DNA from 2 places in the Paenibacillus sp. N119s genome. Region 2 is predicted to be linked to the other one. Evidence: a T-box and tRNA genes for the amino acid it is inferred to sense, from the RefSeq annotation. Region 2 holds a T-box; the other holds one or more tRNA genes.
What was found. A T-box is a leader RNA that pairs with one kind of tRNA and senses whether it is charged. The one in region 2 lies ahead of argS (arginine--tRNA ligase), so its partner is inferred to be a tRNA-Arg.
Positions count from the first base shown of each region.

Region 1 (3,418 bases), on a different contig from region 2:
TGGCAGCGGGAATTTTGGCAGGGGTTGCGGTTGTTCCCGTTTCCTATATTGAGGCAGCATCGACCAAACAGTTAACAACTTCACAACAACCGGGAATCTCTATTCAATGGAATGGCAAAACATTAACGACCAAAGGAATCCAGATCAACGGGAACACGCTCCTTCCTGTGGCAGCCCTGCGCGACAGCTTGGGAATTCCGGTAAGCTATGACACCAAAGAAGCGGCATATACAGTGGGTAGTGGGTACAACAAACTCTATATCGTGGTCTCCTCCTCAGATGCCTATGGTAATGTGAACGGTATCAGCACGCGTAGCATGGACGCCAAAATGATCGCCGGGAAGCTGTACATTCCTATGAGTCTGCTGAAAGACTATCTGGGTATTGATGCACAGTGGAATGCAGCTCAGAAAACAGTAACATTAAGTAAAACTCAGCAAAATTCACTCACAATAGCAGCTCAAACGCTTCCAGCTTCGAGTAATGCCAAGGTGTCTTATAAGATTAAGTACCCGCAAATCAGCGGTAGCCAGCTGAATCCTGAGGCTCAACAGGCCATTAATAATGTGCTTAAAAAGCATGCAGAGGGAGTATTGGCAGCAGGCAAAAAGATGATGGCAGAGGGAGGGGCTACAACAGACAGACCGTATGAGTTTGGGAATGATTTTGCGATTGCCTATAACAAAGATGGTATTCTGAGTGTGATTATGCAGGACTACTCGTATACAGGCGGCGCACATGGCATGACAGCACGTAAAGGGTACACATTCTCGCTTGCTGATGGTAAGCTGCTGCAATTATCTGACGTATTAAAGGCAAATCCGAACTACAAAAAGTTCCTTAATGCTGATTTGAAGAAAAAGGTTGATGGGCTCCAGGGTGGAGACGGTTTTGACAAATTTAAAGAGTTGGCAGCAGACCAGAATTATTATGTGACCAACAGCGGCGTAACCATCGTGTTTGATTTGTACGAATATGCACCATACGCGTATGGAATTCCGGAGTTTACCTACTCGTTTGCTCAACTGCTGCCTCAGGGCGGGAAGCCTTTTGCGGGACAAAATCAATAAATTTAATTATCTATATTAAAAAAGAATAGTAAATAAAAAGGCTGCCTACCGGATATAAAAATCCTGAGGCAGCCTTTTTATTTACCAGCTATTCAAAGCTGAATCACTTATCTTATACACCTTCTGGAGAGGAGCTAGTTAACACTTTATCAATAATACCGTATTCTTTGGCATCATCAGCGGACATGAAATAGTCACGGTCTGTGTCTTTTTCGATGCGTTCCAGTGGTTGACCTGTGCGATCTGCGAGAATGCGGTTCAATTTGTCACGCATTTTCAGAATGCGACGGGCGCGAATTTCGATATCCGTTGCCTGTCCTTGTGCCCCACCCAGTGGTTGGTGAATCATAATTTCACTGTTTGGCAAGGCAAAACGTTTGCCCTTGGCACCTGCATTCAGCAAGAAAGCACCCATGGAGGCAGCCATACCTACACAAATCGTAGATACGTCAGGTTTAATGTATTGCATCGTATCGAAAATGGCCATACCAGCTGTAATGGAACCGCCAGGACTGTTAATATACAAGTGAATGTCTTTTTCAGGATCTTCAGCAGCCAAAAACAGCATTTGTGCAATAATTGAGTTGGCTACAACGTCATTGACGTCCGAGCCCAACAAAATAATGCGATCCTTCAACAATCTGGAATAAATGTCATAGGCGCGTTCGCCGCGGTTACTTTGCTCTACTACCATAGGAACATAGCTCACGTCAAAAAACCTCCCTTAAATATCATTAGTGGATTTGGTGGATATGCCCAATTACATATCCCTTTTATAAACTGTTACCGTATTAACCACATGATAAACAATTTCAAACAAAAAGTCAAAGAAAGTCAAACTATTGATTAAAAAAAAGAGCACTTAGCGCTCTTATTGGTTAAAAACATTATATGGAACAATAGTCAATTGTATAAAATGGCGCGCCCGCGAGGAATCGAACCTCGATCTCAGGCTCCGGAGGCCTACGTCATATCCGTTGGACCACGGGCGCACAAATGAATCACAACAAGCAACTAACTAATTAATTGGAAACAAAGATGATTATATGATATACGGCATTGAATTGCAAGCTTTTATTACGTGCGCATATTCACATAAAAAGTTGAGAAATATAGGATCAGATAGACTTGCATGTGAAGCAAATATTGGTTAAGATAGACGTGGGACTTAAAAAGTTATCCCGGGACATTTTAAGACCAGTTAGAGATATAGCATAGAGACAGAACTTAGAAGTGTGCGGGAGTGGAAAGCATGCGAAAGATATTAGAAATACAGAAGCAGCTTCTGCCCGACCTCATGGATGTTTTGAAAAAAAGGTACACGATCCTGCATCAGATTATGTTGTCCGAAGTGATTGGACGCAGAACACTGGCAGCTTCACTGGACATGACCGAGCGCGTACTGCGCGCTGAGACCGATCTCCTTAAAGCGCAAGGGTTAATTGAGATTGAGAGTGTGGGCATGAAGGTGAGCAAAGCAGGACTGGATCTGCTAGAACAGCTGGAGCCGATAGCGAACAACTTGTTCGGCCTGTCCCAATTGGAGGATCAGATTCGTCAAGCCTACGGCTTGAGGAAGGTGGTTGTCGTTCCAGGGGATTCGGATGCTTCACCGTTAGCGAAGCAGGAACTGGGCCGTGCGGGCGCAAAGGCGCTGCTGAGTGTTATGGATGACGAGGACGTGGTCGCTGTAACAGGTGGCACGACGATTGCAGATGTAGCGGAACAACTGACATTACCTGCTAACGGCCCGCTTAAGGGTGGATGGTTTGTTCCGGCACGCGGGGGTTTGGGAGAGAGCATGGAAATGCAGGCAAACACAATTGCTTCCACGATGGCTCGCAAGGTCGGCGCTCAATACCGTCTGCTCCATGTACCGGATTTGCTCAGCAATCATGCTTACAACTCCTTGCTTGAGGATACGAATATTCAGGATATATTGAGCCTGATTCGAGAGAGTCGTATTATCATTCACGGGATAGGCAACGCCATAGCAATGGCCCACAGACGCAAGCTTGACCCTGAAACCTTTGCCCAGATCAGCAATGAGGGCGCGGTTGCCGAATCGTTTGGCTATTATTTTAACGAAGACGGCGTCGTTGTTCACAGAATGCTGACGCTTGGACTCCGATTGGAGGACATCAGGCGTACGGAGACGGTGCTGGGTGTGGCTGGAGGCAAGAGCAAGGCGGCTGCTATTCATGCGGTACTGCGTTTCGGGCAGGAAGACATTCTTGTCACCGACGAAGGCGCTGCTGCCGAGATTGTAAGCCGTTATTTAAGGAATTAATATGATTTTTAATTGTGTTGTCTTGACGGGCTTTCGGGTCTGTCTTGAATATATAAAA
Region 1 is NZ_JCAJRU010000025.1:6,337-9,754, reverse strand. It holds gene AC5V8P_RS05420 (PdaC/SigV domain-containing protein) at 1-1,070, shown strand, start outside; gene clpP (ATP-dependent Clp endopeptidase proteolytic subunit ClpP) at 1,183-1,779, opposite strand; tRNA gene AC5V8P_RS05410 (tRNA-Arg) at 1,988-2,062, opposite strand; gene AC5V8P_RS05405 (sugar-binding transcriptional regulator) at 2,323-3,360, shown strand.
Region 1: it has a tRNA-Arg gene. The T-box ahead of argS (arginine--tRNA ligase) is inferred to sense a tRNA for this amino acid. The anticodon was not compared.

Region 2 (3,418 bases):
TGCTCAGCTCCCTTTATATCACGAAAAGCAGAAGCCGACGTAGCCACAGCCAAGGAGCAGACGACAAGCAGCGCAGCTGCCACGCTTTTATTTTTGATCATGAGATACACCTCCATGTTTACTATGCTTCTATACTTACGGACGCAATAAAATCACCAAATGTTTCAAATATGCACAAATTGCTTGCAAAACAACGGAATACCCTGCGATTAATGTAACCCGTTCAGCTTCTTTCTGCTTACATCCGGTTAGGGGCTTTTAGCCCAAGAAGTCGCAGTGTACCTGCCAGCATATCCGCAGTCTGTTCCGCCAACTGAAGGCGCCATTGTCCGCCATCGACAATTCTTTCCTTAGCGTAAAAACGGTTAAACGCCTGTGCCGTATCTATTGCAAATCTTGCAATAACCGAAGGTTCCAGTTGCTGAACAGCACGTATCAGCTGTCCGTGATAGCGATCCAACTGTTTAAGCAGTGCCCAGCCTGCGTCACCCAGCATTTCATCCGAAACGATATGTAAATCAGGAGAATGACCGTCTTGGGCAAGGGTGTTATGACTAGAGTTAGAATCGACATCCGCGCGAGCACGAGCTTTCTCCAGAAGGCTGCGTATGCGCGCATGGGTATACTGCACATAAGGTCCAGTCTCACCTTCAAAGGTCAGTGCCTCTTCCAACGAAAAATCCACTTCATTCAGACGGTTATTTTTTAAATCACCAAAAATAATCGCTCCGATACCAACGTCTTCAGCAGTTGCCTCTTGTTCCAGCAAATTGGGATTCTTCTCTGCAATGATGGCTTGAGCACGCGCTACAGCTTCATCCAGCACTTCCTCCAGTTTTACCACCTTGCCACGTCTTGTGGACATTTTTTTACCCGCAAACCGCATTAAACCAAACGGTACATGCTCACATTGCTCGGCCCATGTCTCTCCCGCCTGCTTCAGCACCGCAAATACCTGTTGGAAATGTAACTTCTGTTCCCCGCCAACGACATACAACAGCCGATCAGCCTTCATCACTTCATGACGATAAATCGCTGTCGCCAGATCCCGGGTGGGATAGATGGTAGTCCCATCCTTTTTCAAAATAAGACACGGCGGCAGCTGTTCGTTATCCAGACGAACTACAAGCGCCCCATCGCTTTCCTCCAGCAAGCCTTTGGCCCTTAATCGGGCAACCACTGCCTGCATCTTATCATTGTAAAAACTTTCCCCCAACACATGATCAAACAAAATGTTCAAACGTTGATACATACGGTCAAATTCACCCAGACTGACCTCAACAAAAAACTCCCATAGCTGTTGAGCCTCAGTATCCCCATGCTCCAAGCGTCGGAACCACTCGCGGCCTTCATCCTCCAATGACGGGTCATGCTCGACCTCCTGATGAAAACGCACATATAGCTTCAACGATTCCCCAATCGGATCATGTTGTAGCTGCTCCTCATTTCCCCATCTTTTATAGGCTGCGATTTGCTTGCCAAATTGTGTTCCCCAATCGCCCAGATGATTGACACTAATCGGTACATATCCGGTTTCACCAAGTATGCGATACAAGGCAGCACCGATCACAGTAGAACGAAGGTGACCGATACCAAAGGGTTTGGCAATATTGGGCGAGGACATATCAATCACGACTCGTTGTCCATTTCCGATATTGGGCTTGAGAAATTCAGGCTTGCTCAATTCAGCAAGCATCGTCGGAATATGAACAGATCGATCCAATATAATATTTACATAGGCACCCGAAGCTGAAGCGGTTAGACCTGCTTCATGGTTTACAAGCTCTGCTAATTCCATTGCAATTTGCTGTGGAGACTTTCGAAACTTTTTAGCCAGCACGAAACAGGGAAACGCCACATCTCCCCATTCAGGCTGCGGAGGCACCTCAAATAAAGATAAAACTTCTTTCTCCTCCAAGTCCGTATGAGCCAATATAGCTTGGGCAGCAATCATCAACAACATGTTCCTCTCTCCTTCTTTTTATAGGATTTAATAAAAAACAAAAAAAGTCCTCGCCTCTTGATATAATCAAGAGACGAGAACTTCGATATCCCCGCGGTACCACTCTTCGTAAATCGGTGGTGTAGTTAAAATTAGCTTACTCCAATCGCGATTTCACTCCAATGACGAATAACGGTGTCTGCCGGGCTGATCTACTAGAATTTTTTATCGTTGGACCAACCATCTCTCGGGTGCGCTTCACATCGGATCTCATACCGGCTTCCACCTCTTCCGGCTCGCTGTAATGACACGGTTCCGTTGCTACTCTCCCGTTCCCTGACGTTAATTCCCACCATTATACAAACCTATTTAGCAGAAAGCAACCTTTTATTTCCTCTTCAGGTACTGGTTCTGTATATGTAATTACACTGCCACCAATTGACGACAAGCCTCAACACAATGACGGCAGGCTTCTGCACAATGTTTGCAATGATTATGGGAATGCTTACTGCATTCAGCAGCACATACCTCACAGGCTTTAGCGCATAGCTCACAGATCTGCTCAGCAAAATCCGTTCCGCGCTGCAACATTTGAGCAGCAAACCCACATATCTCTGCGCATTCTCTGCTCACTCGAATGCATTCACGCAGCATAGCTAAATCATATTCCTTCAAACTTGCTACATAACATACATTGCAAGCGTTCATACATTCCAGGCAAGCATCCACGCATTTTTGGTATGAATGATTCATATTAGATTACCTCCCAGTTGTTGATCCTGCTGTACTATTACCCGCTACACCTTGAAATTAATCATTCGATGTTCGCGCTTTCAACAAAATAAACCCAAAAAATCCCGACTTATGTAAGGAAGTGTACTATATTCCAAGGTGCATGCGCAAGGATATTAATCACATAACTCTTTGCTTCCGTTTCTGACTTGCATACAGTCAATCATTCCTCTATTGTAAAAAAAGAGCTGCTAACCACTGATCAAGGAGTGAATATTGTAATGAATATAACATCGGTAGAGGAGCACCGGCGGGAATCTCCGCAGCAGGTTAACTGCATGGTCGTGACCGTCTCTGATACACGTACCATGGAGACAGATACTGGGGGACGACTGCTCAAGGAACTACTAGAAACGAATGGGTACAAGGTTATTCGATACGTTATCGTCAAGGACGAATATGAAGGTATCCGACAGTTGATAACCGAAGCTGCGGCACATGAGGAGATCGAGGCTGTACTTTTAACAGGTGGTACTGGCATTTCTCCGCGTGATACTACATATGAAGCCGTCTCCTCTCTACTGGATAAGGAACTACCTGGCTTTGGAGAAATTTTCCGCTATTTAAGCTTTGCTGAGGACATTGGATCAGCAGCTATATTAAGCCGGGCTGTAGCGGGCACTGTGGGCCAAACAGCTGTGTTTTCTATGCCTGGCTCCCGCGGAGCCGTTCGTTTGGCAATGG
Region 2 is NZ_JCAJRU010000099.1:4,958-8,375, reverse strand. It holds gene AC5V8P_RS13020 (S-layer homology domain-containing protein) at 1-101, opposite strand, end outside; gene argS (arginine--tRNA ligase) at 239-1,963, opposite strand; T-box leader at 2,030-2,288, opposite strand; gene AC5V8P_RS13010 (four-helix bundle copper-binding protein) at 2,366-2,695, opposite strand; gene AC5V8P_RS13005 (MogA/MoaB family molybdenum cofactor biosynthesis protein) at 2,956-3,418, shown strand, end outside.